DNA from 3 places in the Streptomyces yamdrokensis genome. Region 3 is predicted to be linked to each of the others. Evidence: riboswitches for the same ligand, from Rfam matches in the RefSeq annotation. Region 3 holds a riboswitch; each other region holds the start of a gene.

Evidence for each region. Region 3 has a riboswitch for cyclic di-AMP ahead of ACWZEH_RS20375 (transglycosylase SLT domain-containing protein). Riboswitches for the same ligand answer to the same signal wherever they lie in the genome.
Region 1: another riboswitch for cyclic di-AMP. It lies ahead of ACWZEH_RS13695 (transglycosylase family protein); the one in region 3 lies ahead of ACWZEH_RS20375 (transglycosylase SLT domain-containing protein).
Region 2: another riboswitch for cyclic di-AMP. It lies ahead of ACWZEH_RS25940 (M23 family metallopeptidase); the one in region 3 lies ahead of ACWZEH_RS20375 (transglycosylase SLT domain-containing protein).

Annotation. Positions count from the first base shown of each region.
Region 1 is NZ_CM132679.1:3,161,844-3,171,727, reverse strand. It holds gene ACWZEH_RS13720 (protein kinase domain-containing protein) at 1-631, shown strand, start outside; gene ACWZEH_RS13715 (SurA N-terminal domain-containing protein) at 802-1,452, shown strand; gene ACWZEH_RS13710 (nucleoside triphosphate pyrophosphohydrolase) at 1,536-2,525, shown strand; gene ACWZEH_RS13705 (cytochrome P450 family protein) at 2,603-3,889, shown strand; gene ACWZEH_RS13700 (transglycosylase family protein) at 4,220-5,161, shown strand; cyclic di-AMP (ydaO/yuaA leader) riboswitch at 5,493-5,662, shown strand; gene ACWZEH_RS13695 (transglycosylase family protein) at 5,667-6,425, shown strand; gene eno (phosphopyruvate hydratase) at 6,705-7,985, shown strand; gene ACWZEH_RS13685 (FtsB family cell division protein) at 8,132-8,626, shown strand; gene ACWZEH_RS13680 (DUF501 domain-containing protein) at 8,699-9,355, shown strand; gene ACWZEH_RS13675 (Ppx/GppA phosphatase family protein) at 9,352-9,884, shown strand, end outside.
Region 2 is NZ_CM132679.1:5,832,852-5,842,735, reverse strand. It holds gene ACWZEH_RS25955 (bifunctional acetate--CoA ligase family protein/GNAT family N-acetyltransferase) at 1-573, opposite strand, end outside; gene ACWZEH_RS25950 (HPr family phosphocarrier protein) at 750-1,031, shown strand; gene ACWZEH_RS25945 (GntR family transcriptional regulator) at 1,224-1,928, opposite strand; gene ACWZEH_RS25940 (M23 family metallopeptidase) at 2,185-2,958, opposite strand; cyclic di-AMP (ydaO/yuaA leader) riboswitch at 2,972-3,136, opposite strand; gene ACWZEH_RS25935 (M16 family metallopeptidase) at 3,370-4,758, opposite strand; gene ACWZEH_RS25930 (M16 family metallopeptidase) at 4,755-6,149, opposite strand; gene ACWZEH_RS25925 (DNA gyrase/topoisomerase IV subunit A) at 6,543-8,999, shown strand; gene ACWZEH_RS25920 (CobW family GTP-binding protein) at 8,996-9,884, opposite strand, start outside.
Region 3 is NZ_CM132679.1:4,548,714-4,558,597, forward strand. It holds gene ACWZEH_RS20340 (glycosyltransferase) at 1-720, shown strand, start outside; gene ACWZEH_RS20345 (hypothetical protein) at 717-1,145, shown strand; gene ACWZEH_RS20350 (glycoside hydrolase family 26 protein) at 1,142-2,356, shown strand; gene ACWZEH_RS20355 (polysaccharide deacetylase family protein) at 2,415-3,170, opposite strand; gene ACWZEH_RS20360 (glycosyltransferase family 2 protein) at 3,233-4,609, opposite strand; gene ACWZEH_RS20365 (GNAT family N-acetyltransferase) at 4,732-5,823, opposite strand; gene ACWZEH_RS20370 (HAD family hydrolase) at 5,998-6,867, shown strand; gene ACWZEH_RS20375 (transglycosylase SLT domain-containing protein) at 6,958-7,452, opposite strand; cyclic di-AMP (ydaO/yuaA leader) riboswitch at 7,456-7,620, opposite strand; gene ACWZEH_RS20380 (polyprenyl synthetase family protein) at 8,292-9,302, shown strand; gene ACWZEH_RS20385 (LolA family protein) at 9,558-9,884, shown strand, end outside.

The sequences.
Region 1 (9,884 bases), 1.4 Mb from region 3:
GGACCGCGCGCGCACCCCCGCGCCCCAGCCCGCCCCCGCCGCACCACCCGCGCCCGTCGCGGAGAAGGCCGACGTCGCCGCGGCCGTGGACGAGGTCAAGCGGCTGCTCGGCGAGAACCGCATCACCCAGGCCGTGGACATCCTCGGCGGCATCCTGCCCGTCGCCGCCGAACAGCACGGCGAGCACTCCCCGGTCGTCCGCACCCTGCGCAAGCAGTACGCGGCCACCCTTCTGGACGACGGCCAGTACCGGCGCGCGCTGCCCGAACTGCGCCGCCTCGCCGACGAACGCGCCACCGAGGCGGGCCAGGCCGACCCGCAGTCCCTGCGTTACCGCTACGAGGCCGCCCAGTGCCTGGAGCAGCTCGGCCAGCCGACCGCGGCGCTCTCCGAGTACCGGGCGCTGCTGCCGTACTACGAGAACCGGTACGTGGCCGCGGGCGATCCACAGCTCGCCCATGACGTCCGCCGCCGCATCGGCCACCTCCTGCTCGCCCTCGGCGACCGCCCGGCCGCGCACGAGACCCTGGCCCGGCTGCTGCACGACGTGGAGCGCTCCCAGGGCCCCGGCCACCCGCTCGCCGAGGAGATCCGCCGGACCCTGCAGTGGCTGGGGCAGGTGCGCGGATAGCGGGGCAGGACGCCCTTTTCCGTCACCCCGGCGGGCCGGTGGACGCGCGGCGGTGCCAAAAGTCCTGGTGAATCGTTGGTCGAATGGGTTGGCCAGAGCCCGGCCGCTGCCTACCATCGATCACCGCAGGACTTTGTGCACCGCCGCACAAGCTTCCCCAGGAGGTTTCCTTGCACCGCCGTCGCCGCACCGCGCTCCTCCTCACCGCCGCCCTCACCGCGGCGGCCCCCCTGCTCACCGCCTGCGGAAACGACGCCCGTCCCGGGGCGGCGGCCGTCGTGGGCGGCCAGCGGATCACGGTGTCGCAGCTGGAGAGCCGGGTCGGCGAGATCCGCGCGGCCCAGCGGGAGGCGGTGCCGGACGAGGCCCAGTACGAGCAGGCCGTCGCCCGCACCGGCAGCCTCACCCGCGACACCCTGCAGGGCATGGTCCTGGACCGGGTGCTGGAGCGCGCCGCGCGCGACGCCGGTGTGACGGTCACCCCCAAGGAGGTCCAGGGGATGCGCTCCGGTCTGGAGGAACAGGCCGGCGGGGCCGAAGCGCTGGAGACCGCCTGGCTGCAGCAGTACGGCATCCCGCCAAAGCGGCTCGACGACAACCTCCGCCTGCAGCTCCAGGCCCAGAAGCTCGCCCAGCGGCTCGGCACCGACACCAGCAGGCCCGAGTTCTGGCAGGCCCTGTCCGAGGCGAGCAAGGAGCTCGACGTCGACCTCAACCCGCGCTACGGCACCTGGGACGACGAGAAGAGCAGCCGCGTCGACGCCGGGACCCCGTGGGTACGGGACGTCACGGGGGTGGCCGCAGCCCAGCCGGTCGCCTGACTAGCCGGGCGTACTGTCACACCGCGCCGGCCCCCTGTGGACAACCTTCGGGGGGCGACGGCGTCGTGGGTTAGTTTCGGATCGTGAACGCAACCAGCCCCGCGGCACCCTCCGCGGCCCCGACCGGCCGCATCGTCCTGCTCACCACCAGCCACCGCGTCGCGCCCGGCCTGCTGTCCTGGCCCGCCTGGCAGACCCTGCGCGCGGCCGACACGGTGCTGTGCGCGGACGGTGCCCATCCGCAGCTGCCGTATCTGCGGGAGGCGGGCATACCGGTCGAGGAGACGTCCCCGGCCGCCGGGGAACTGGTGGACGCCTGCGCCGGCGGGCGCACGGTGGTGGTCGTGGCGACCGGCGAGGGCGAGCCCGCCCTGACCGACGGCCTGGCCCGTCTCGCCGGCACCGGCCGCGTCCCGATGCCGGAACTGGAACTGCTCCCCGCCTCCTACGACCTGCCGGGCGCCCGCTTGCTCGACCTCGTCCAGGTCATGGACCGCATCCGCGCCGAGTGCCCCTGGTCCTCCCGGCAGACCCACAAGGGCCTGGCGAAGTACGGCATCGAGGAGGCCTACGAACTCGTCGAGGCGATCGAGGAGGGCGACCGGGACGAACTGCGCGAGGAACTGGGCGACGTCCTCCTCCAGGTCGTCTTCCACGCCCGGATAGCCGAGGAGCACCCCGAGGAGCCCTTCTCCGTCGACGACGTGGCGGGCGGCATCGTCGCCAAGCTCGTCCACCGTCATCCCCACGTCTTCGGCGACGAGACGGCGACCACCCCCGAGGAGGTCAAGGAGCACTGGCTGCGCACCAAGGCGGTCGAGAAGCGGCGCACCTCGGTCACCGAGGGCGTTCCTCTCGGCCAGCCGGGACTGGCCCTCGCCGCCAAACTCGCCTCCCGCGTCCGCACGGCGGGCCTGGACGTCCCCCTGCCCCGGGCGGAGGGCATCGGTTACGAACTGCTCGGCCTCGCGGCGCGGGCCGAGGCGGAGGGCGTCGACCCGGAAGCGGCGCTGCGCGCGGCCGCCCGGGCCTACCGGGACGCGATACGGGCCGCCGAGGGCGTGGGGGAGTAGGGCGCGGTCCTCCGGTGCCGCAGGGCACCGGGGGAGCAGTGCGTACCCGCCCGCGTGCCGCCGGATACGGTCGGACGGTGACCGACCAGCACCAGCCTCAGTCCCGGCCCGAGAACGGCGCCCCCGAACTCTTCACCTGGGAGTTCGCGAGCGACCCCTACCCCGCGTACGCCTGGCTGAGGGAGCACGCGCCCGTGCACCGGACGCGGCTGCCCAGCGGGGTGGAGGCCTGGCTGGTCACCCGGTACGCCGACGCCAAGCAGACGCTCGCCGACCCCCGCCTCTCGAAGAACCCGGAGCACCACGACGAGCCCGCCCACGCCAAGGGCAGGACCGGCATCCCCGGTGAGCGCAAGGCCGAGTTGATGACGCATCTGCTCAACATCGACCCGCCGGACCACACCCGGCTGCGCAGGCTGGTCAGCAAGGCGTTCACACCGCGCCGGGTCGCCGAGTTCGCGCCCCGGGTGCAGGAGCTCACCGACGGGCTCATCGACCGGTTCGCGGAAGACGGCTCAGCCGACCTCATCCACGACTTCGCCTTCCCGCTCCCCATCTACGCCATCTGCGACCTGCTCGGCGTTCCGGAGGAGGACCAGGACGACTTCCGCGACTGGGCGGGCATGATGATCCGGCACGCGGGCGGTCCCAGGGGCGGTGTCGCCCGGTCGGTGAAGAAGATGCGCGGCTACCTGGCCGACCTGATCCACCGCAAGCGCGAGGCCCTGCCCGCCGAACCCGCCCCCGGCGAGGACCTCATCTCCGGCCTGATCCGCGCCTCCGACCACGGCGAGCACCTCACTGAGAACGAGGCAGCCGCCATGGCGTTCATCCTGCTGTTCGCCGGCTTCGAGACCACCGTCAACCTCATCGGCAACGGCACCTACGCCCTCCTCACCCACCCGGGGCAGCGCGAGCGCCTGCAGAAGTCCCTCGCCGCCGGGGAGCGCGGGCTGCTGGAGACCGGAGTGGAGGAACTCCTGCGCTACGACGGGCCCGTGGAGCTGGCCACCTGGCGGTTCGCCACCGAGGCGCTCACCCTCGGCGGGCAGCACATCTCCGCGGGCGACCCGGTCCTCGTCGTCCTGGCCGCCGCGGACCGCGATCCGGAGCGGTTCGCCGACCCCGACGCACTCGACCTCGCACGGCGCGACAACCAGCATCTGGGGTACGGCCACGGCATCCACTACTGCCTCGGCGCCCCACTGGCCCGCCTGGAGGGCCAGACCGCGCTCGCCACGCTGCTGACCCGGCTGCCGGACCTCGAACTCGCGGCGGATCCGGCCGGACTGCGCTGGCGCGGCGGCCTCATCATGCGCGGACTGCGCACACTGCCGGTGAAATTCACCCCGCCCCCGATGTGATGTTGGGAACGGGGCCGACGCGCCCGGGACACATTCCGAAATGCCCGGATGGTCTTCGAAAGTGCCCCGGAAAAGCCCTCGGCGTATCCGTCGGCCACGACGCAAGTGACCGTCAGGGCCGCCTCGAACACGGTCCGTCGACCGTTGGCAGGACGGCTGTGAAGGTGACACCCACTCAACTCCGTGATCTTCGTGTGATCTGCGCGGCATGAACTTGTGACAGACGTTCGACTGCCTATACGTTCACCCATCAAGCGCGGCGTCCCGCTTTTCAAACGTCATGGTTTGAAACGCCGTGCGAGCAACTGTTGTCCTGCGAAAGGTCTCCGCATGCTCTCCGGGAACGGTCGTCACCGTCGGCCCCGCCAGGCTCCGGCTCTTCTCGTCGCGGCCGGAGTGACCGGCTCGGCCATCGCGATCCCCCTCCTCGGGGCCGGCGCCGCCAGTGCCGCCGACGGCTCGACCTGGGACCGGGTGGCCGAGTGCGAGTCGGGCGGCTCCTGGAGCCAGAACTCCGGCAACGGCTACTACGGCGGCCTGCAGTTGACCCAGGAGGACTGGGAGGCCTACGGCGGCCTCGACTACGCGGCCAGCGCCGACCAGGCCAGCCGCGGCCAGCAGATAGCCGTGGCCGAGAAGATCCTCGCCGACCAGGGCGTCGGTGTGTGGAGAGCCTGCGGGCTGCTGGGGGGCCTGGAGCAGGACTCGTCCGTGCTCGACGTCGACACCGGCGCGGAGGGCGACTCGTCGGGCGGGACCGGCTCCGAAAGGTCCGCCACTCCGTCGCCGTCCCAGTCCGCCGGCTCCTCGTCGGACGCGAAGGACGCGAAGGACGCCGAGGGCGACGAGGGCGACGAAGACGCCGCGGACGGCCGGAAGAAGGAAGGAGGGGCGGACGCCTTTCCCTCCCCCTCCGCGTCTTCCTCCGCCAAGGGTGACGACTCGGACAAGTCGGGGCAGAAGGCCGACGCTTCGGAATCGGCCGACGGCGAGGACTCCGGCGGCGGCCGTCACCGCGGCGCCAGCGCCGAGGAAGAGGCGCGTGCGGACCGTGACGCCGGATCCTCCGGCCGGCACGCCTCGCGCGGCGGTCTCGGCTTCACGCGCGGCCTCGACGGCTCCTCCCCGTCGAGCGACTCCGGCGCGGCCTCCGCGGGCGGCTCCTCGGTCGCCTCCGACTCCCTTGCGCTCGGCGGCGGATGGCTCGCCCAGTACGGCGGGGACGACGAAGCCGCGGGCGCGAACGCCCCGAATCTCACCCTTTTCGGCTAGGAACTCGCATCTGGTTTCGAATCGGGTAAATGCCGACATTCCCGCAGCGGCGGCCGGCCGCTCGGGCGTCGGCCGTGCGCCGGCCGGGTGATGACGGTGCGTCGATTGGGCGACAGGCGGGCCGGCGTGCGAAAAAGCGCGTCGGCGGCGGAAGTTGAGAGTCACGTTTCGCAACGAATGTCCGTTTTAAAGGTGATGAGAGATAGGTCTCAGAAGCCCTGATCGTCTTTGATAATCCGCCGGGGGCGTGCCTACGGTCGTGATCGCTCGCCATCGCGGGCCCCGGCTGCCGCCACGCCGAATCCTGCCAGTGGCAGCACGGGAACAGTCGTCGCGTCATGCGCCGTAGGCAGGAGCGGGGGACCCAAGGTAGGCGCCGGATCCGGTGAAGTACGCCGGATGCGGCTCGGGGTGAAGCCGCGTCCCGCAAGGGAACGCGGCCGGGCAACTCAACCGGCCCGAACCCGACAGCTCACCTCGTAGGCGTCGGTGAGGGGATCCATCCATGCTGTTTTCCAGCAAGGGCAAGCACCGTCGTCCGTCCAAGGCCACCCGTGCCATCGCCGTCGCCGGCATCACCGGTGCCGCCGTCGCCGCCCCGCTGATGGCGGCCGGCAGCGCCTCGGCCGCCACTCCCGCCGAGTGGGACACCGTCGCCCAGTGCGAGTCCGGCGGCAACTGGTCGATCAACACCGGCAACGGCTACTACGGCGGCCTGCAGTTCTCCGCCTCCACCTGGGCCGGCTACGGCGGCACGCAGTACGCCGCCACCGCCGACCAGGCCAGCAAGGCCCAGCAGATCGAGATCGCCGAGAAGGTCCTCGCGGGCCAGGGCAAGGGTGCCTGGCCGGTCTGCGGCAAGGGCCTGTCCAACGCCGCCTACACCGGTGGCGGTTCCGCCGAGGGCTCGGGCAACCAGGGCTCCGGCAGCCAGGACGGCGGCTCCTCGCAGAGCTCCCAGCAGCAGTCCCCGGAGCAGGAGCCCCAGGAGCAGAGCACCGAGGCCGCTCCCGAGCGTTCCGCCGAGCAGAAGGCCTCCCGCTCCGACGAGCGTCCGGCCGCCGGGAAGACCGTCACCACCCCGACCGGTGAGAAGGTCGAGAAGGGCGACGGCGAGTACAAGGTCGTCAAGGGCGACACCCTCAGCTCGATCGCCTCGGAGCACGAGGTCAAGGGCGGCTGGGGCAAGCTGTTCAAGCTGAACGACGACATCGTCGAGGACGCCGACCTCATCTACCCGGGCCAGCAGCTGCACCTGAAGTAGGACGCCGGCCGCGGGTCCGGGCCCCCGTCCCCGCGAAGGTCCGCCCCGCCCCGGCGCGTCTCCCCCGTACGCGCCGGGGCGGGGCTTTTCCGTGGCCGGCCCCGGCCCCCCGTCCCCGGATTTCCCGGAAACCTTTTTGTTCCGTTCGGAAACAATTTACTCTCGGTTCTGTCCGCGAAGCGGCCGACCGGATGGCCGATCGCCCCGGGCCGGATAGGCTCGGGTCCGCAGGGCCCCGTGGCCCCGCTGAACCACGTCACATCCATGAAGGAGATGCTCGTGCCGTCCATCGACGTCGTCGTAGCCCGGGAAATCCTGGACTCCCGAGGCAACCCCACGGTCGAGGTCGAGGTCGGCCTCGACGACGGCAGCACGGGTCGTGCCGCCGTCCCGTCCGGCGCCTCCACCGGCGCCTTCGAGGCCATCGAACTCCGTGACGGAGACCCCGACCGTTACCAGGGCAAGGGTGTCGAGAAGGCAGTCCTGGCCGTCATCGAGCAGATCGGCCCGGAGCTCGTCGGCTACGACGCCACCGAGCAGCGCCTGATCGACCAGGCGATGTTCGACCTGGACGCCACCGACAACAAGGGCTCCCTCGGCGCCAACGCCATCCTCGGCGTCTCCCTGGCCGTCGCCCACGCCGCCTCCGAGGCCAGCGACCTGCCCCTCTTCCGCTACCTCGGCGGCCCCAACGCGCACCTGCTGCCGGTGCCGATGATGAACATCCTCAACGGCGGTTCGCACGCGGACTCCAACGTGGACATCCAGGAGTTCATGATCGCCCCGATCGGCGCGGAGTCCTTCTCCGAGGCCCTGCGCTGGGGCACCGAGGTCTACCACACGCTGAAGAAGGTGCTGAAGGGCCGCGGCCTGTCCACCGGCCTCGGCGACGAGGGCGGCTTCGCCCCGAACCTCGGCTCCAACCGTGAGGCCCTCGACCTCATCCTCGAGGCCATCAAGGAAGCCGGTTACACCCCCGGCGAGCAGATCGCCCTCGCGCTCGACGTCGCCGCCTCCGAGTTCTACAAGGACGGCACGTACGTCTTCGAGGGCAAGGAGCGCTCCGCCGCCGAGATGACGGAGTACTACGCCGAGCTGGTCGCCGCGTACCCGCTGGTCTCCATCGAGGACCCGCTGTTCGAGGACGACTGGGAGGGCTGGAAGGCCCTCACCGACAAGCTCGGCGACAAGGTCCAGATCGTCGGCGACGACCTGTTCGTCACCAACCCGGAGCGGCTGGCCCGCGGCATCGAGGAGGGCGCGGCCAACGCCCTGCTGGTCAAGGTGAACCAGATCGGTTCGCTGACCGAGACCCTGGACGCCGTCGAGCTGGCCCAGCGCAACGGCTTCAAGTGCATGATGTCGCACCGTTCCGGCGAGACCGAGGACGTCACCATCGCCGACCTGGCCGTCGCCACCAACTGCGGCCAGATCAAGACCGGTGCCCCGGCCCGCTCCGAGCGCGTCGCCAAGTACAACCAGCTGCTGCGCATCGAGGAGATCCTCGACGACGCCGCGGTGTACGCCGGCCGCAGCGCCTTCCCGCGGTTCAAGGGCTGATCCGCCGGTCTGCCGGCCCGACGACCCGTGCCGGGTGACGACCGAGGTCGTCGTGTCCTGGCCGGTCGTCCGTACGTCCCCGGACGCGGTCCCGTACCGTGTCCGGGGACGTACGCGCGTATGACAGGGGAACGGGAGGCGGGGAGATGGCCGTGAAGGACCGGGACCGGTTCTCCACCGCGACCAGGATCCGGCTGATCGGCGAGCAGACCGCCGCCCGGGTCTACCGCTCGCAGACCAAGCGCCAGGCCCGCCGCTCCCGGCTGACCGGCCGGGCCGCGCTGCTCGCCCTGGTCGTCTGCTCGATGATCGTGGCCCTCGCCTACCCCATGCGGCAGTACGTGTCCCAGCGTGCCGACATCGCCGACCTCCAGCGGGAACAGGACGCGGCCAGGGAGCGGGTCGAACAGCTGCGCGACCTGAAGGCGCGCTGGCAGGACGACGCCTACGCCGAGCAGCAGGTCCGAGCCCGGCTGCACTACGTCATGCCCGGCGAGACCGGCTACATCGTGATCGACCCGGGCACGGCCGAGCAGCCGCGCGCCGACCGGGGATCGGCCGACCGCCCCTGGTACGCGAACGTCTGGGACGGCGTCGACAAGTCCGACGCGGCCGGGAAGCCCGACGCGGCCGGGCGATGAGACCGGTACCGGGACCGTAGCCTTACTACTCACGAGCACCGCAGAGAGCACCGGCACCGCAGAAAGACGCATATGGACACTCCCGCCCGCCGCCCGGCCACCACCCCTCAAGGGCAGCGCTCCGCGCTGGCGTTGTTCGATCTGCCCACGACTTTGCGCACCGACCCGACCGACGCGGACGTCGAGGCGTTCAAGCAGCAGCTCGGGCGGCCCCCGCGCGGGCTGCGCGCCATCGCGCACCGCTGCCCCTGCGGGCAGCCGGACGTCGTCGAGACCGCGCCGAGGCTGCCCGACGGCACCCCCTTCCCGACGCTGTACTACCTCACCTGCCCCCGGGCCGCCTCGGCGATCGGGACACTGGAGGCGAACGGCGTGATGAAGGAGATGACGGAGCGGCTGGCGACGGACCCGGTGCTGGCGGCCGCGTACCGCGCGGCGCACGAGGACTACGTCCGGCGCCGCGACGAGATCGAGGAACTGAAGAACTTCCCGAGCGCCGGCGGGATGCCGGACCGGGTGAAGTGCCTGCACGTCCTGGTCGCCCACTCGCTGGCCGCCGGCCCAGGCGTCAACCCGCTGGGCGACGAGGCGCTCGCGATGCTGCCGCAGTGGTGGGGCAAGGGCCCGTGCGTGACGGTCGCCGAGCCGCCCGCCGACGGGGGACGCCGGGGGGAGAGCCCGGACGGCGGCTGCTTCGCGGCCGAGCCGATCGAGGGGGACGACCGATGACCCGTGTCGCCGCCATCGACTGCGGTACCAACTCGATCCGGCTCCTGGTGGCCGACGCCGACCCGCTCACGGGCGAACTTGTCGACCTGGACCGGCGCATGACGATCGTTCGGCTCGGCCAGGGCGTCGACCGCACCGGCCGGCTCGCCCCCGAGGCGCTGGAGCGGACGTTCGCCGCCTGCCGCGCGTACGCCCGGGCCATCAAGGAGCACGGCGCGCAGCGTGTCCGCTTCGTCGCCACCTCCGCCTCCCGCGACGCCGAGAACCGCGACGAGTTCGTGCGCGGGGTGCTGGACATCCTCGGCGTGGAGCCCGAGGTCGTCACCGGCGACCAGGAGGCCGAATTCTCCTTCACCGGTGCCACCAAGGAACTGACGGGCCGTGCGGACCTGCGCCGCCCGTTCCTGGTCGTGGACATCGGTGGTGGCTCCACCGAGTTCGTCGTGGGCGACGACCGCGTACGGGCCGCCCGGTCCGTCGACGTGGGCTGCGTACGGATGACCGAGCGGCACCTGCTGCGGGACGGGGC
Region 2 (9,884 bases), 1.3 Mb from region 3:
GAAGCTGCGCTTCTGGGTGTACCCGGCGTCCGTGAACACCTTGATCATCTTGCTGTTGGCCGGCAGCACCTCGGCGGCGAACCGGCGGATGCCGCGCTCCCGCGCGACGGCGGCGATGTGCTCGAGCAGGGCGGAGGCGATGCCCCGGCCCTGGTGGGCGTCCTGCACGAGGAAGGCGACCTCGGCCTCGTCGGAGACAGCGGGGGCGGGTGCGGGGCGCCCTTCGGCAAGGGTGGTGGTGGGCGACGGGCGGGAGGAAGCGGGCGCCCCGTCGGGGCCGATCCGGTCGTAGCGTACGGTGGCGATGAACTCGCCGCCCACGGTGGCTGCGAGCCCCACCCGGTCCACGAAGTCGTGGTGCGTGAAGCGGTGCACGTCCTTGGCGGACAGGCGGGGGTAGGGCGCGAAGAAGCGGTAGTACTTCGACTCGTCCGACACCTGCTCGTAGAAGCTGACCAGGCGTTCGGCGTCGTCGACGGTGATGGGGCGGACCCGCGCGGTGCCGCCGTCGCGCAGCACCACGTCGGCCTCCCAGTGGGCGGGATACTCGTGCCGGTCCGACGAGGTCTGCATGGGCCCCAGAGTACGGCTCGCGTACGACAACGGCGCGAGGCAGTCTGTGGGGGCGCGCACCGGGCCGAGGCCGCGGTCCGGTGCCGCCGGGGAGCGGGAGCGAGTGCCCCTCCCCGGCTTGCTTCACGATATGGGAAACTGGTCTAGACAACCTGAACTTCGAAGGGCAGCAACACATGGCTGAGCGCCGCGTCAACGTCGGCTGGGCCGAGGGCCTCCATGCCCGCCCCGCCTCCATCTTCGTCCGATCCGCCACGGCCACAGGCGTCCCGGTGACGATCGCCAAGGCCGGCGGCAACCCCGTCAACGCGGCCTCCATGCTGGCCGTTCTGGGCCTGGGCGCCCAGGGGGGCGAGGAGATCGTCCTCGCCTCCGACGCCGAGGGGGCCGAAGCCGCCCTCGACCGGCTGGCGAAGCTGGTCTCCGAAGGGCTCGAGGAACTCCCCGAGACCGTGTGAGAAACCCGGCAGCGGACGGAGCCGCGTCACCCATTGCGGGCGACGCGGCTCCGCTGTTCTCCGGCGTCTCCGCTTTCCCTGCCCACCGGTTTTCCCGGGCGCCACTCCCCCGCGCACAATCCCGCGCTCACGAAAAACGGCAGGCGGATTTCACTTCCACCGAATTACCTTCTCTTGTATACGGTCTCCGTGTTAATGCCGGAGACTCGGCGTGTTTACGGGATGTTGCGAGTTCCTCACACGCTCGGGGCGGGCCGTCCGGCCGGCCCTCGCGGTGAAGCGCAGGCGGTGGGCGGCGGCGGCGCGCTCGGTGTGCAGCGTCGTGACCGCACGCGCACGCTCGCCGTCGCCGCGCACCACGGCGTCGACGATCGCGCCGTGCTCCGCCCAGCACTCCACCGGGTCCCTCGGCCCACGTACCTCGTACATCCAGCCGATCTTGTGCCGGAGCTGGATCAGCGTCGACGTCAGCGCCGGGCTGCCGGACGCCTGGGCGAGCGTCTCGTGGAACCAGCCGCCCAGTGAGCGCAGGTCGTCGCCGTTGCCCTGCCGGGCCCGCTCCTGGCCCAGCCGGACCAGGCCCCGCAGCACCTTCAGATGGGCCTCGGTGCGGCGCTGCGCGGCGCGCAGGGCACCGAGCGGCTCCAGCAGCAGCCGCATCTCCAGCAGGTCGGCGGCCTCCTGCTCGGTGGGTTCCGCGACGCACGCGCCCGCGTGCCGCCGGGTGACCACGAAGCCCTCGGCCTCCAGGGTGCGCAAAGCCTCCCGGACGGGGACGCGCGAGACACCGTAGCGGCGGGCGAGGAGTTCCTCGGTCAGCCGGCCGCCACGCTCGTAGACACCCGAGACGATGTCGTCCCGGATCGCCGTGCACACCGAGTGCGCCGGAATACGCATGACCGACCTCCGAATTAATCCCCGCATAACGTCAACGGGTGACACCTGTTCCGTGACTCTATTGCAACGCGCGGGAATTTCCGACGGTGGGCCGGGAATCATGTCTGTTTTTTGGACAACGGACAGCCGGAAACGCCGAAAGCCCCGACTCGGAGAGCCGAGCCGGGGCCGTACCGCAAAAAGCGGGCACCTGGGACGTCAGGGGATCACGCGGACGTCCCAGGTGCGCACGCCGGTCAGGGAGGCGTACCCCCGGTCAGACGTTCGCGCCGTGCGCGCGGAGGTACGCGACGGGGTCGATGTCGGAGCCGTACTCGATGGTGGTGCGGGCCTCGAAGTGCAGATGCGCGCCGGTGACGTTGCCGGTGGCGCCGGAGACACCGATCTGCTGGCCCGGGGTGACCTGCTGGCCCACCGAGACGCCGACGGACGACAGGTGGCCGTACTGGGTGTACGTGCCGTCGTGCATCTTGATCACGACCTGGTTGCCGTAGGCGCCGCCCCAGCCCGCCTCGACGACGGTGCCCATGCCGACCGAGAGCACGGGGGTGCCGCTCGCAGCGTGGAAGTCGACACCGGTGTGGGTGCCGGAGGACCAGACGGCGCCGCCGGACAGGTAGCCGGTCGAGACGTAGGAGCCCGCGATCGGGGACACGAAGGTGTTGAGGCGCTTGCGCTCGGCCTCACGCGCGGCGCGTTCCTCGGCCTCGCGGGCCTTGACGGCCTCCTCGGCCGCCTTCTCCCGGGCGGCCTCCTCGGCGGCTTCGCGTGCGGCGGCCTGGGCCGCCTCGCGTGCGGCCTCGTGCTGGGCGGAGGCCTGGGCGTCGACCCTGGCGGCGACCTCGTCGCCCATGGTGACCACGGGGGTCAGGCCGGTCTGCGCCGCGGCGGGTTCGGCGGCGAGCGCCGGAGCGGAGAGGGAGCCGATGACACCGGTGGTGGTGAGAGCCGCGACGCCCGCCGCCTTGGCGGTGCCGCGATGCACGCGGCTGGGACGACGGTGCTTCCCGGTGGCGCGGGTGAACGCCATGTACAGGGTGGTCCTTTCCTTCCTTCTCGCCTACCGGGTTAGCTGACGGGTTCGGAGCAGGAAGGTCTCCTACGGACCCCCTCGCGACACGCGCGGGCGTCCGATTCACCCCAGGGACTTCTGACGGGTCCCCGGCTCCCCTGGCTCGCGCCGTACGGGGACTCGGCGATGACTGTCCGGTGCCGCGGGTGCGGCGCACTGCCCGACGAACAGACCGCCTGACGCTAAACGGGACGTCTTCCCGTTCCCAAACGAATCCAGGATTTTGTAGCGCATCCCACAGGGCAGACAGGCACCTCCCGCACCAATTCGGACATAAAGGGGCCCTGGTGACGTTCTCGTCACCAGGGCCGCGCGCGTGTGCGTCCGGCGTGCGGCCGGACGGCCGCCGGCGGTGCGCCGACGGGTCGTCTACTCGGCGGAAACCACCGTGACTTCGCCGATGCCGAGCGCCTCGACGGGCTCCTTGATCTGCGCCGCGTCGCCGACCAGGACCGTCACGAGGCGGTCCACCGGGAAGGCGTTCACCACCGCCGCGGTCGCCTCCACGGTGCCGGTGGCGGCGAGCCGCCGGTACAGCTCGGCCTGGTAGTCGTCGGGCAGGTGCTGCTCCACCTGGTCGGCGAGAGTGCCGGCGACGGCCGCGGCGGTCTCGTACTTGAGCGGTGCCACGCCCACCAGGTTCTGCACGGCGACGTCGCGTTCGGCGTCGGTGAGGCCTTCCGCGGCGAGGGTGCGCAGCACCGTCCACAGGTCCCGCAGGGCGGGCCCGGTGTTCGGGGTGTCGACGGAACCGCTGATGGCGAGCAGCGACGCGCCGGTGCCGTCCGGGGCGGACCTGAGGACCTGGCCGAACGACCGCACACCGTAGGTGTAGCCCTTCTCCTCGCGCAGGACGCGGTCCAGGCGGGAGGTGAGGGTGCCGCCGAGGCAGTAGGTCCCGAGCACCTGCGCGGGCCACACGCGGTCGTGCCGGTCCGCGCCCACGCGGCCGATGAGCAGCTGCGTCTGTACGGCGCCGGGGCGGTCCACGATCACGACGCGGCCCGTGTCGTCGGCGGCGACCGGCGCGACGGGCCGCGGCTGGGCGGCCGATCCGGTCCAGGCTCCGAGGGTCTCGCCGAGCAGCTCGTCCAGGTCGGTGCCGGTGAGGTCGCCGACGACCACCGCGGTGGCGGTCGCGGGGCGGACGTGCGTGTCGTAGAAGGCGCGTACGGCCGCCGAGTCGATGCCGGCGACCGTCTCCTCGGTGCCCTGGCGCGGGCGGGACATGCGCGACGCCGCCGGGAACAGCTCCTTGGAGAGTTCCTTGGCGGCGCGGCGGGACGGGTTGGCCAGCTCGTGCGGGATCTCGTCGAGGCGGTTGCGGACGAGGCGCTCGATCTCGCTGTCGGCGAACGCGGGCGCCCTGAGGGCGTCGGCGAGCAGTCCGAGTCCCTTGGCGAGCCGGGAGGCCGGTACCTCGAGGCTCAGGCGGACACCGGGGTGGTCGGCGTAGGCGTCCAGGGTCGCGCCGCAGCGCTCCAGTTCGGCGGCGAACTCCTCGGCGGAGTGCTTGTCGGTGCCCTCGGAGAACGCCCGCGCGGTGATGGTGGCGACACCGTCGAGACCGGCGGGCTCGGCCTCCAGGGGCGCGTCGAGGAGCACCTCGACAGCGACGACCTGCTGGCCGGGGCGGTGGCAGCGCAGCACCGTCAGACCGTTGCCGAGGGTGGTGCGCTCGGGGGCCGGGAAGGCCCAGGGCCGGGCCTCGCCCGCCTGCGGCTGGGGGTGGAAGTCCATCGTGGCGAGCTCGGTCACTTCGCCGTCTCCTCGTTCTCGTCGGTGCCGGCGGCCGCGGCTTCTTCGGCTCCGGCGGCTGCGGCTTCTTCGGGCTCCCCGGCCTCGGGGGTGACGGGCTCGTAGACGAGCACCGCGCGGTTGTCGGGACGCAGGCGGGCCCCGGCGACCTCCCGCACGTCCTCGGCGGTCACGTCGAGGATGCGTCCGACGGCGGTGAGGGCGAGCTGCGGGTCGCCGAACAGGACGGCGTACCGGCACAGTTCGTCGGCCCGGCCGGCGACGGTGCTGAGCCGGTCGAGCCACTCACGCTCCAGCTGGGCCTGGGCGCGCTCCATCTCCTCGGCCGTGGGCCCCTGCTCGGCGAACCGGGCGAGCTCCTCGTCGATCGCGGCCTCGATGACGGGCACCTCCACGTCACCGGACGTCTTCACGTCCAGCCAGCCCAGGGAGGGCGCCCCGGCCAGCCTCAGCAGGCCGAACCCGGCCGCCACCGCCGTGCGGTCCCGTCGTACCAGCCGGTTGTAGAGCCTGGAGGACTCGCCGCCCCCGAGGATCGTGAGCGCCAGGTCCGCGGCGTCGCTCGCGCGGGTGCCGTCCTCGGGCAGCCGGTAGGCGGCCATCAGCGCACGCGCCGGGACCTCCTCCTCGACGAGCTCGCGCAGCTCCTCGCCGATGATCTCGGGCAGCGAGCCGTCGCGGGGCTCGGGCTTGCCGTCGTGGGAGGCGATGGAGCCGAAGTACTTCTCGATCCAGGCGAGCGTCTGCTCCGGGTCGATGTCACCGACGACGGAGAGCACGGCGTTGTTCGGCGCGTAATACGTGCGGAAGAAGGCGCGGGCGTCCTCCAGGGTGGCCGCGTCCAGGTCCGCCATCGAGCCGATGGGCGTGTGGTGGTACGGGTGGCCGGCCGGGTAGGAGAGAGCGGTCAGCTTCTCGAAGGCCGTGCCGTAGGGGACGTTGTCGTAGCGCTGGCGGCGCTCGTTCTTGACGACGTCCCGCTGGTTCTCCATGGACTCCTCGTCCAGGGCGGCCAGCAGGGAGCCCATGCGGTCGGCCTCGAGCCAGAGGGCGAGCTCCAGCTGGTGGGTCGGCATGGTCTCGAAGTAGTTGGTCCGCTCGAAGCTGGTGGTGCCGTTGAGCGAGCCTCCGGCACCCTGGACCAGCTCGAAGTGACCGTTGCCCTTCACCTGCCCCGAGCCCTGGAACATGAGGTGCTCGAAAAGGTGAGCCAGGCCGGTACGGCCCTTGACTTCGTGACGCGAACCGACGTCGTACCAGAGGCACACCGCCGCGACGGGGGTCAGGTGGTCCTCGGAGAGCACCACGCGCAGGCCGTTGGACAGCCGGTGCTCGGTCGCTGTCAGGCCGCCGGAGCCTGCCTGGGCGGTGGCCGTGTGACCCATGGGCATGTACGTCCCTTCGATCGCGGAGGCGGTCGTCGCATCCGCCGTTTGTGCCGGTCCTGCCACTGTATGCAAGCGTGCGGAGCACCGGTGAAGTTCCCGGACGGGACCGGATACGCCGAGAGCGAGAACCACGGGTACGGGTGGGACGACGCGGTACGCATGGGGGTCGTGGGGCGTACGGGATCGCAGGCGGCGCACGGGGCCGTGCGCCCGGCGCCGGTTCTCTCCCGCCACCCCGCTCGCGGCGCCGGAGGGAAGTGCGCGTACCCTGCCGGCACCCCGCCCCGGGCCCCCGACGGAGGCCGGCGGCGGGGGCATGGTCCCGGTTGTCGGTGCGGCGGTCCACAATGGTCCGCGTCAGATACCGTCCCACGCTTCAGCAAGGAGCCGGCAGCGATGGCCCGCCGCAGCACGAAGACCCCGCCGCCCGACGACTCGTACGAGGAGCGGATCCTCGACATCGACGTCGTCGACGAGATGCAGGGCTCCTTCCTCGAGTACGCGTACTCGGTCATCTACTCCCGCGCCCTGCCTGACGCGCGCGACGGCATGAAGCCGGTGCACCGCCGCATCGTCTACCAGATGAACGAGATGGGCCTGCGCCCCGACCGCGGCTACGTGAAGTGCGCGCGCGTGGTCGGCGAGGTGATGGGCAAGCTGCATCCCCATGGCGACGCGTCGATCTACGACGCCCTGGTGCGCATGGCACAGCCCTTCTCGATGCGGGTCCCCCTGGTCGACGGACACGGCAACTTCGGCTCCCTGGGCAATGACGACCCGCCGGCCGCCATGCGGTACACCGAGAGCCGGATGACCGAGGCCACGAGCCTGATGACCGAGTCCATCGACGAGGACACGGTCGACTTCGCGCCCAACTACGACGGCCAGGAGCAGGAGCCCACGACCCTGCCCGCCGCGTTCCCGAACCTCCTGGTGAACGGCGCGTCGGGCATCGCGGTCGGTATGGCCACCAACATGCCGCCGCACAACCTCCGCGAGGTGATCGCGGCCGCCCGCCACCTGATCCGGTATCCGAACGCGGACCTCGACGCCCTGATGAAGCACGTCCCCGGCCCCGACCTGCCCACCGGCGGCAGGATCGTCGGCCTCCCGGGCATCCGGGACGCGTACGAGAAGGGCCGCGGCACCTTCAAGATCCGCGCGACGGTCACCGTGGAGGAGGTGACGGCCCGCCGCAAGGGCCTGGTCATCACCGAGCTGCCGTTCACGGTGGGTCCGGAGAAGGTGATCGCCAAGATCAAGGACCTGGTCGGTTCGAAGAAGCTCCTGGGCATCGCCGACGTCAAGGACCTCACCGACCGCGCCCACGGTCTGCGTCTGGTCGTCGAGATCAAGAACGGCTTCGTGCCGGAGGCGGTCCTGGAGCAGCTGTACAAGCTGACGCCCATGGAGGAGTCCTTCGGCATCAACAACGTGGCCCTGGTGGACGGCCAGCCGCTCACCCTGGGCCTCAAGGAGCTGCTGGAGGTCTATCTCGACCACCGCTTCAACGTGGTCCGCCGCCGCTCGGAGTTCCGCCGCGGCAAGAGGCGCGACCGTCTGCACCTGGTCGAGGGCCTGCTCACGGCGCTGCTGGACATCGACGAGGTCATCCGCCTGATCCGCTCCAGCGACAACTCCGCGCAGGCGAAGCAGCGTCTGATGGAGCAGTTCTCGCTGAGCGGGATCCAGACCCAGTACATCCTGGACACCCCTCTGCGCCGCCTCACCCGGTTCGACCGCATCGAGCTGGAGGCGGAGCAGGAGCGGCTGAACGCGGAGATCGAGGAGCTGACCCGCATCCTGGAGTCGGACGCGGAGCTGCGCAAGCTGGTCTCGTCCGAACTGGCCGCGGTGGCGAAGAAGTTCGGCAACGACCGCCGCACGGTCCTGCTGGACGGGGCGGCCGCACCGGTCGCCGCCGTGCCGCTCCAGGTGGCGGACGACCCGTGCCGGGTGCTGCTGTCCGACACGGGCCTGCTCGCCCGTACGGCGGACGCGAAGCCGTTCCCGAAGGGTGCGCACGCCAAGCGGGTCAAGCACGACATGATCGTCTCGGCGGTGCCGGCCACCGCCCGTGGCGAGGTGGGCGTGGTCACCTCGACGGGGCGTCTGCTGCGGGTGAACGTCGTCGACCTCCCGCAGCTGCCGGAGTCGATGCCGACCCCGAACCTCTCGGGCGGGGCGCCGATCTCGGAGTTCGTCTCCCTGGAGGACGGCGAGCGGGTGATCTGCCTGACGACGCTCGACGAGTCGTCGCCGGGCCTCGCGCTCGGCACGGAACAGGGTGTCGTCAAGCGGGTGGTGCCCGACTACCCCTCCAACAAGGAGGAACTGGAGGTCATCACCCTCAAGGAGGGCGACCGGATCGTCGGTGCAGTCGAGCTGCGCACGGGCGAGGAGGACCTGGTCTTCGTCACCGACGACGCGCAACTCCTGCGCTACCAGGCCGCGCAGGTCCGTCCGCAAGGGCGCCCCGCCGGCGGCATGGCGGGCATCAAGCTCGCCGAGGGCGCGAAGGTCATCACCTTCACGGCGGTCGATCCGGGGGTGGACGCGGTGGTGTTCACGGTCGCCGGCTCGCGCGGCACGCTGGACGACTCCGTCCAGACGACGGCCAAGCTGACGCCGTTCGACCAGTTCCCGCGCAAGGGCCGGGCCACCGGCGGTGTGCGCTGCCAGCGGTTCCTCAGGGGCGAGGACTGCCTGTCCCTGGCCTGGGCCGGCCCCACCCCGGCCCGCGCCTCCCAGAAGAACGGGACACCGGTCGGCCTGCCGGAGCCCGACCCGCGCCGCGACGGTTCGGGAGAGTCCCTGCCGAAGACGGTGGCGGTGGTGGCGGGCCCGGTCTAACCCTGCGGGTCGTCCTGGTCCTGCGGGTCGTCCTGGTCCTGCGGGCCTTCCCGGCCCTGCGGGTCGTCGGGATCGCGTACGTACCGCAGCACGCCCCACATGCCCTGCTCGTCGGTGTGTGGGGCACCGGAGTCCCCGAGGGCGTCGCTGCCGCAGGCCTCCTCCAGCTCCTTGCGCAGGGCGGCGGTGTCGATGCCGGTCCCGATGAGCACCAGCTGCGTGAGCCGCTCCGTACCGGCCGGCCAGGGCTCCGGGTAGAACCGGAGGAACCGCCCGACGGCATGCACGGCGTACCGGTTCCCGGCGTCGTACGGCCCGAAGTCGACGTATCCCTTGATCCGGTAGAGCCCTTCCTGACGACTGTCGAGGAACCGGATCAGCCGCCGCGGATCGAGGGGCGTCGCGGAGGCGAAGGACAGGCTGTCGTACCGGGCGTGCAGATGCCCGGCGTGCTCGGCACCGGCGTCGTGCCGGTGCAGGTCGTCGAAGGAGAGTTGTCCGACACGCTCCTCACCGGGCCGGCGGTCGAAGAGGAACTCCGGATCGACGCGTCCGTGCGTGGCGGGAACGACGGCGGCGCGGTCGGCGAGCGACCGCACGGCGGCGAGCACGCCGTCCGCGTCCGCCGCCCGGTCGAGCTTGTTCACGACGATCAGATCGGCGAGGCCGAGGTGCCGGTCGATCTCGGGATGCCGTGCCCTCGTCTCCTCGAACTCGGCGGCGTCCACGACTTCGACGAGCCCGCCGTAGACGATCCGGGGGTGTTCGCTGGCGAGTACCATCCGCACGAGTTCCTGCGGCTCGGCGAGCCCGCTGGCCTCGATGACGATGACGTCGATCCCGGCGGACGGCCGCGCCAGCCTCTCGAGGTACACGTCGAGCTCG
Region 3 (9,884 bases):
AGCTACGGCAGCGAGATGATCTTCCGAGTCCTGATGTTCATGCTGCCCGGCGTCGCCTTCTTCGCCGCAGCCGGCCTGCTGCCCAAGGTGCGCACCCTCGCCGCCACGGAGGCGGAGGCTGAGGCGAGGACCCGCGGTGACGCCCGGGTTTCCGCCCGCCGCGGCATCGGTGACCGGTTCCGGTTCCGTACCGGCTCCGGTGTCCGCGTCCGGGGCCCGCTGCTCGTGCTGCTCGCCGGGACCCTGGCGTTCGTCCCGAGCTACTCGGGCAAGGACCGGGTCAACTACTTCCCGCCGCAGGAGGTGGCCCTGGTGGGGCAGCTCTTCGACGAGGCGCCCGAGGGCTCGCTGGTCGTCGCCGCCAACCGCAACTACCCGCTCGCCCACGCCTCGTACGGAAGCATCGACCACTACTGGTTCCTCGAGGACGACCGGAGCCACGTCGACGAGATCGTGCGGGACCCGGCCGGCACCCTCGCCACCGACATGGCGGGGGTGGACCGTCCGAGCCGGGCCTACTTCCTCTTCACCCAGGGACAGTTGGCCAACTCCGAAATGAACGGTCAGCTCACCGGTACCCGGTTGAACAGCGTTCTGGAGTCCGTCGCCGCGTCGCCGCGGTTCCGGCTGGTGGCGGAGAACAGCGCGGGGGCGGTCTACGAACTGAGGCAGGCAAAGGCGGCAGAGGGAACCGAGGGCGCCGGGGGAGCGGAGCGATGACACCACAGGATCTCGTGATCAGGATGCTTCCGCCGTTCGCCGGCTGGCTGGCGCTCGCCGCGCTCGCCCTGCCCGGCGGTTCGCCGCTGCGCGGCGCGGCCGTCGTCGTCTTCCTGTCGGCGGGGCCGGGCGCGGCCCTGGTCGGCCTCTGCGGTCCCGCGCTGCGCGTACGGTCGGCACGGGCACCCGTCGAACGGCGCGACCCCGACTTCGTCCGCCACTCCGACCTGCTGGAACGGCTGATGCTGGCCGTCTTCGTCAGCGTCGCCGCGGTGATGATCGTCGCGACGGCACTGATCGCCACGCACACCTTCAGCGCCCGACGGGTGCTGCTGGCACTGACGCTGCTGACCACGCTCGCCGCGTTCTGCCCGCGGCTGCGTGCCTCCCCGCCGTCGAGGACACGGAAGGGTTCCGCCCCGTGAGGTTCGCTCGCCCGCTCCGCCGTATCACCTCCGCCCTGCGCGGTGTCCGACCAGAAGCCGGCCCGGCCACCGGCCGTCCGGCCACGGGCCCGGCCACCGATCCTCCTGCCGGCCCCGGGTTCCCCGAGGGAACCGGCCGGCGCCGTAAGCAGAAGGCCGGCCGGCCGGCCGCGGGCCGCCGTCGGGTAGTGATCACCTCGGCCGCGGTCGTCTCCGCGGTGCTGGTCGCCGTCCTCGCCCTGCGGAACGCCTCGGAGCCCTCCGGGGCGGACGAGGAGTGCCGGCCCACGGAACTGCTCGAACCGCCGTGCGGCGCCTGGTTCGGGGCCTTCGTGCCGCACGAACGGGCCAACCTGGAGGAGAAGGTGGAGGCCTACGAGGAACGGGTGGGCCGCAAGCTCGACATCGTCTACACGTACCACGACATGTCCCTGCCCGAAGGCACCCGCAGGGAAGGTCAGTTGCTGAGCCCGGAGGAGCAACGGATCGGCGAGGACCACATGCTGCTGCTGTCCTGGGAGAGCAAGTGGTGGGGCGGTACGAGGGGGCAGCAGCCGAGGTGGGAGGAGATAGCCGCCGGCGACCTGGACGCGACCGTGATCGACGTCCAGGCGCAGCGCATCAAGGAGTACGGGCAGCGCACGGGGAAGAAGGTCTTCCTCTCCTTCGACCTCGAGATGGACACGCGCACCCCGGCCAACGGCACACCGGCCCAGTACGTGCAGGCGTACCGGCACATCCACGACCGGTTCCGGGAACTCGGCGTGGACAACGTGGTGTGGACCTGGATCGTCACGGGCTACCTGAACCACGGCGACCTGTTCAAGAGGATGTATCCGGGGGACGAGTACGTCGACTGGATCGGATACAACCAGTACAACTACTACCGCTGCCACGAGACCGAGTGGCTGACCTTCGAGCAGACCCAGACGGCCACGCACGAGTGGATACGCGAGAACATCTCCGCCGACAAGCCGCTGATGCTCTCCGAGTTCGGCAGCGCGGTCGACTCCGCCCGGCCGGACCGGCAGGCGGAGTGGTACGCGCAGGTGCCGCCCGTGCTGAAGGGGCTGGAGGGTGTCAAGGCCGCGCTCCAGTGGAACTACCGCGACCCCGGACCCCACTGCGACCTGGCGGTGGCCGACGAGGCGGCGTGGGGGGCCCTGCGGAAGGTGGCGGCCGACCCGCATCTGAACCAGCCCACCGAGTGAGTGAACACGGGGGAGACGGCCGTGTCCGCCCGGCCGTCTCCCCCGCTCGTCCCGTGGCTCAGCCCGCGAACTCCGGTCCGCGGAGTGTCGCGCGGGTGTGCCGGTACCAGCGCCAGGCGATCGTCTTCGGGCCGTCGCGGTAGGGGGCGAGGCGGGCGCCCTCGCCCGCCAGCCAGGCCCGGACGTCGGCGACGGTGTGGCTGCGGCGGACGATGAGCCGGGCGATGCGGTAACGCTCGTCCCGGTCCGAGCTGAGCGCGTGCCGCACCGCGGTCGCCGTCTCGTACCCGGCGCGGGACGCCATGGCCCTCACCCGGGGACTGCTGTAGCCGTGCGGATAGGCGAGGTGGGGGACCGGATGGCCGAGGGCGTCCTCCAGTACGGCCTTGGAGTCGGCCAGTTCGGCGCGCAGCTGCTTCCCGGTCAGCGTGTCCAGCTGGGCGTGGCTGACCGTGTGGCTGCCGATCTCCATTCCAAAAGCCTCCAGCTCCGTCACCCGGTCCAGGGTCATCATCGGCGCCGGCGGCAGCAGGCTGCGGCCGCCCGGGGTGATGGCGCCGGTGGTGAGGTACGCGGTGGCCGGCAGGGAGCGCCGGGCCAGGAGGCCGGCGGTGGGGCCGGGCAGGTCCGCGAAGCCGTCGTCGAAGGTGAGGAGCACCGGCCGGGGCGGCAGGGGCGCCCGCCCGGTGAGATGGCCCGCGAGGGTGCTGATGGTGACGGGGGTGCGGCCGCTGTCCTCGAGCGCGTCGAGATGCGCCGCGAACTCCCTCGGCGTGACGGTGAACTCGGCGATCCAGTCGGGCGGCTCGTCCATCACGGCGTGATAGAGGAACACCGGTATGGCCACAGGCTCCGGTTCCCGCGAGGACGACGCGGTCATCGCGCACCCCCGGCCGCCCGGCCGCCGGAGGCCTTCCCCGTCGTGCCGCCCGTCGCCCGCCGGGCCCGCAGATAGCCGACCGGACCGTACAGCATCCCCATGCGCTGCAGCCGTGAGAGGCGGCGTGGCCAGGGATGCGTACGGGTGCCGTGATCGCCCGGAGCAGCCGGTCCGGCACCGGCGTTGCCGGTGTCCCGTACGGCGGTGAGACCGCGGGCGTGGGACAGGCCGCGGGGCAGCCGGGCGAGGAACGCCGGCAGCAGCGCGGGCCGGTTGACCAGGATCGCCGTGAGATAGGCGGTGAGGCCGGCGCCGTAGCCGAACGCCTGGGTCTCCAGATCGGCCCACGTCTCCCGGTGGTGGTGCCACACCAGCGCCCGGGGCGTGTAGCGCAGCCTGTGCCCCTGGGCGAGGACCCGGACGAACCCGTACAGGTCGTCGCCGCCCCGGGCGGGCGTCCCGGCGCCGGTGGCCGGGTCGAAACCACCGACCGCGCGCAGCGCTTCCGCACGGAACGCCATGTTCGCCCCTGAGCCGAACCGGCCCGCGGTGAAGGGGAACAGCGGTTCGTCGCGGGGCGGGTCCCGCGGGTCGTACGTCATCGGCGTGAACCCCTTCGCGAAGCCGCCGTGGCTCTCCAGCAGGACCTGGGCCGGGGTGCGCAGCCGGGCGGGCAGGATCAGGCCGGTGGCACAGCCGAGTTCCGGGTCGGCGGCGAAGGGGGCGGTCAGCTCGGTGAGCCAGCGGGCGTCGGCGACGACGTCGTCGTCGGTGAACGCGATCACCTCGCCCAGGGCGTGGGCGAGCCCGGTGTTGTGCGCGGTGGCGAGTCCGGGGACCGGCTCGCGCACGTACCGCACGCGCTCCCCGTACTTCCGCTGCACCAGGTCACGCGTCTCGTCCGTCACGGGCGCGTTGTCGACGACGACGATCTCGAAGCGCGGATGGTCCTGCGCGAGGAGCGAGTCGAGGGCGCGGGCGAGCTGTCCGGCCCGCTCCCGGGTGGCCACGGCGACCGAGGCGAACGGTGTCGGTGGCGGCCCGGCCGCCTCCACGGCCACCCCCACCGTGTCGTTTCCCTGCTCCTGCTCCTGTCCCTGCTCCTGCTCCCGCCCGTGCGCCTGCCGTGCGAGCGCCGCCAGGACCGTCGTCGGATCGGCCCCCTCCGGGACCCTTCCCAGCAGCGTGCCCACCGGCAGCCCGTCCCTCCTGACCAGCAGGAACACCTCGCCGTGCGTCACCGGCGGGCTGCCCGGACCGGGTCTCAGGACGGCTTTCCCCTCCTCGCCGATCAGGTCCAGTTCGGCGACCTGAACCGCGCCGATGTCCAGGAACCGCCGTATCTCCCTCTGCGTACGTGCCGTGCGGGACATGAGTCCTCCCCTCCTCACGAACGGTTGTCACAAGCGGCCGTGACCGTCCCGAGCGGTTCTCGTTCTCACGACCGGAACCCCCTGACGGACCGACGGTCTGGTGGACCGACGAACCGACGGACTCAGGGCCGGCGCAGCCGCGCCACCCCCTTCAAGGTGCGCGACGCCAGCGAGGCGAGACGCGGGCGGGCGACGACGAAGCCGTGCGCACGGCGCGCGGGTTCGCGACGCAGCAGATGAAGCGCGGCGCCCAGGCCCGGACGCGTCGCCTCGCCTTCGTAGACGGCACGTTCGCCCGTCTTCAGCGAGTCCTTGTACTCGGCCGGGCCGCGCCCCATGTCGAGCAGGCCGATGCCCTCGCCGGCCGCCGCCCCGGCCATCCGCAGATGCAGCACGAGCCCCGGCGAGAACTTCGCGAACTCCGGGTCGTAGGCCGGGAACCAGCAGGCCAGCACCGAGGCCGAGCGCAGGCCGAAGTGGGCGGCGACGGGGCGGCCCCCGGCGTACAGGACGGACAGCGTGCCCGCGCACTCCGGAGCCCGGGTTTCGGCCAGACGGCCCACGAGCCGGGCGATCCACTCCTGCGCGAACCGGTCGCGGCGCCCGGTCCTGCGGTACTGCGCCGACTTCCACACGATGAGGGCGCGCAGCGCGGCCGGGTCGCGTTCGTCGAACACGAACCGCACGGATCCGGCCTGGCGGCCGAGCCTGCGCTCCTTGGCCAGGGTGGTCTTCAGGAACTTCGGCGACTGGGTGCGCAGGACGGACTCGTAGGTCTCGTAGCCCTTCTCCACGTCGATGACGAAGGTGGCGTGCTCCCGGGCCGCCTGCGGGACGAAGAGGGCCTGGTCCGCCTCCAGGTTGTCGAAGACGAAGCTCGACACCGAGCAGGCACGCAGCAGTTCACCGGTCTCCAGCGCGAGACCCGGCCGCAGGACGGCGCCCTGGCAGTCCGAGACCCCGAGCCCGATCGCCCGGCCCTGCCCCCACGCGCCCCGCTCGTACGGCAGGAAGCCGGCCGGCTCGGCGGACGCCCCCTCGTACAGCACCGCGACCCGGGCCTGCGGCCGCACCCCGGACACGGCGGCGGCGAACTCCGGTTCCATGAAAGGGCTGCGCGGTGCCTTTGAGGCGGCGCGCAGCTCACGCCATCGCTCCCGCTCCCCCTCGCCGAGCTCGTCGAGCCTCAGCACACGTGTGCGTCCGCTGCTCACCTGACCCCCCGATCAAGTCCCCCCTGGACACTTGGAAGGTACCGCCCAGGACCACGAGAACGGTAGGTAGCGGAGCATGTTGCCGCCAAGTGGTGCAGAGGCCGCGATCGGTGCGCGGGGCGGGTGCCCGGGGCGTGGTGAGTCGGGGGCGCGCGGTGTCCGTATTCTCTGATCATGGCCGCACCCACCGATTGCTCGCTCATCGCCACCGACCTGGACGGGACGCTGCTGCGCGGCGACGACACCCTCTCCGACCGCTCCCTCGCCGCGCTGGCGATGGTGGCGCGGGCCGGTGTCCGGCACCTCGTGGTGACGGGGCGCCCGGCGCCCGGAGTGCGGCCGCTCCTGGACGACCTGGGGTCCACGGGGCTCGCGGTGTGCGCACAGGGCGCGCAGGTGTACGACGCCGGCACGGACCGGCTGCTGTGGTCGGTCACCCTGGACCGGGAACTGGCGGAGACCGCGCTCGGCAAGATCGAGGCCGAGGTCGGGGAGCTGTACGCCGCGGTCGACCAGAACGGGGTGGACGGGCTCACCCTGATCGAGTCGGGCTATCTGATGCCGCACCCGACGCTGCCCGCCGTGCGGGTCGAACGGCGGGACGATCTGTGGGCCCGGCCGATCAGCAAGGTGCTGCTGCGCCATCCCGACCTGACCGACGACGAGCTGGCGGCGACGGCCCGTGCGGCGGTCGGCTCGCTGGCCACGGTCACGATGTCGGGTCCGGGCACCGTGGAACTCCAGCCGTGCGGTGTCACCAAGGCGACGGGTCTCGCGCTGGCCGCCGAGCACCTGGGGCTGGATCCGGAGCGGGCCGTCGCCTTCGGTGACATGCCCAACGACATCCCGATGTTCGACTGGGCGGCCCACGGAGTCGCCATGGCCAACGCGCACCCCGAGCTCAAGGCGGTGGCCGACGAGGTCACCACGTCGAACGAGGACGACGGCGTGGCCGTCGTCCTCGAGCGGTTGTTCGGCGGAGCGGAGCCGCGCGTGCCCCAACACGTGCTGCCCCGCCCCAGGTCCGGGAGCGTGTCCCGGTAGGCCTCGGTGTCCGCCGGTGTGGCCGGTGCCGCCGCGTTCCGGTGTTCCGGCGTTCCGATGGGCCCGGACGTATCGGATGTCTCAGGTGTCTCAGTAGGCGCCGAAGACGTTGTCGATGGAGCCGTAGCGGTCCGCCGCGTAGTTGCAGGCCGCCGTGATGTTCGCGACCGGGTCGAACGGGTCGAAGGCCGTGCCGGGCACGTGGTACGCCTGGAAGGTCGGGTCGATGACCTGGAGCAGGCCCTTCGACGGGGTGCCGGCCATGGCGTTGGAGTCCCACAGGTTGATGGCCTGCGGGTTGCCGGACGACTCGCGCAGGATGTTGCGGTGGATGGAGTCGTAGCTGCCGGGGATGCCGTGCTGCGCCATGACGGACAGGGACTCGCGGATCCAGCCGTCGAGGTTGTCCGGGTACGCGGTCACGGTGCCGGCGGTGGCAGGGGTGGACGTCGCGGCAGCGGCGGGCGCGGCTGAGGCGGTGGTGGCACCGAACAGCGGGAGGGCGACCGCCGCGACACCGGCGACGGCGAAGGAGCGGACGAGGCGGGAGCGGCCGAAGCGGCGGGGCGGACCGGATGCGGTCATGTCTGTGTTCCTCTCCTACGCCTGCGAGGTGAGCTGTCGGGTTCGGGCGGGAGAGTGCCCGGCCGTGCCCGTGCGGGCATGGCTTCACCCCGAGCCGTTCCGGCTGCGAACCGGTCCGGCGGCTTGCCTGGGTCCCCCGCTCCTGCCGTGCGTGAGTGAGTTCGTCGATGGGTGGCGCGGGCGGCGGCAGGATTCGGCGTCCGCCCGACAAGCCGGGAACGTATGCGAGTGCACTTGTCGGAAACAAGTGCGACCATCACGGATCGCACCGCTTGATCTTGTTGCGGGGGTTTTGGGGTACTTGATCCTTTGCGGGCGCCAAGGGTCAACTCGCGTTCGTGGCAAGGGGAAGCGCCGGTCGGCGCGAGGGGCGGACGTGCCGGGACGCGCGTGACTCACTTCACTGGCCGCACCGCGTGGACGCATTTGCCACCAAGGGGAATCCGCTTGGCAATTACGGCAAATCGGACTCCGGGGTGGGCGGGGCGACCCGCGTGCGGGACCGTACGTCGGGCCGTACGCCGGGCCGCGTGTCGTGCCGGGTGTCGGGTCGCATGCCGGGCCGGGTGCGGGGTTGCGCCTCGAGAGTGGGTCGCTGCATCCGAAAGGTGGCGAATATCCTTTGTTACCAACTGGTCAGAAACGATCCGATGGTGATCCGATACCGGAGGGCGCCGTGAGCCTCGGTCCGCGCGTGTGCGGGTGAGGCCGGGGAATGTGGGTGCTGACGGTGATCGAAACATGACCGGATACGCTGACTCGAGTGATGTCAGCGACCTATCGACAAACTGTGCAAGACGTCTAAGCGCCAGTGGACACCAGCAGACAGGAGACCCCTCGTGACCGTCGTCGGGCCGTTCGGGCTGAGCGTGCGGGACCAGGCTCTGGAGGCCGATGTCCAGGCCGGAATGAGGGCTGTCGAGGAAGGGCTGCTCGAGGCCACGAAGAGTGAGGTCCCCTTCATCACCGAGGCCGCCCAGCACCTGGTGCGGGCCGGTGGCAAGCGGTTCCGGCCGCTGCTCGTGACGCTCGCCGCCCAGTTCGGCGACCCCTACGCGCCCGGTGTCGTACCGTCCGCCGTGGTCGTGGAGCTGACCCACCTGGCCACGCTGTACCACGACGACGTGATGGACGACGCCACCGTACGGCGCGGGGTGCCCAGCGCCAACACCCGCTGGGGCAACTCCGTCGCGGTCCTCACCGGTGACTTCCTCTTCGCTCGCGCGTCGCACATCCTGGCCGACCTCGGCCCGGAGGCCGTACGGGTACAGGCCGAGGCGTTCGAGCGGCTGGTCACCGGTCAGATCCTGGAGACCGCGGGACCGCAGGAGGGCCGCGACCCGGTCGACCACTACCTGGACGTCCTCGGTGGCAAGACCGGCTCGCTGGTCGCCGTCGCCTGCCGGTTCGGCGCCATGATGTCCGGCGCGGACGACACGGTCGTGGACGTGCTGACCCAGTACGGCGAACGGCTCGGGGTCGCCTTCCAGCTCGCCGACGACGTACTGGACATCGCCTCCGACTCCCACGAGTCCGGCAAGACCCCGGGCACCGACCTGCGCGAGGGCATCCCGACGCTGCCCGTGCTGCGGCTGCGCGAGCGGGCGGCCCGGCTGGGGCGGGCCGAGGACGTCGCCCTGTGCGAGCTGCTCGACTCCGACCTCGGCGACGACGCCCGGCACGCCGAGGCGCTGCGGCTGCTGCGTGCCCACCCCGCGCTGGAGCAGGCCCGCCAGGACACCGTGCGCTACGCGGAGGAGGCGCGCTCGGCGCTGGCCCCGCTGCCGGAGTGCGAGTCGAAGACGGCCCTGGTCGAGCTGTGCGACGCGGTGGTGCACCGGGCCGGCTGACCCGCCGCCGTCCCGTCCGCCACCCCGGCCCCCGACCCCTACTGGTCGGGGGCCGAAACGACGCCCGGTGTCATACCGCAGCAGTACACGGAGTTGAGTCCGGGGTCTGACGCATCCGCCCACCGGGTTTGGTCAGATGGAACACGACGGACATCACCACTTCTCACCGATTCGGGTGAGAATGGCGGCTCAGGGTGTGACTGGTGCGAGCGACACGAGACGCAGGCCGCCGCCGACCACGGAGGTAGGGCACACATGGCACCGTACGAATCCGACGACACGACGACCGCTCGGCAGGCCGGCGAGGCCGACGAGCGGGGCGCGGGCCGGCGCAGGGCCGCGCGGTACGTCGTCCCGGTCACGGTGATGGGAGTGGCGGCCGCGACCATCGGGCTCGTCCCCGCGATCGCCGACTCCGGCGACCCGGACCTGCCGAAGATCACCGCCGCACAGCTCATCGAGAAGATCGCCCAGTCGGACGTCGAGCAGCTGTCCGGCACCGTGAAGATCACCACCGACCTCGGGCTGCCGGACCTCGGCGGCCTGGAGAGCGGCCTGACCTCCGGCGCCATGGGGCAGGGC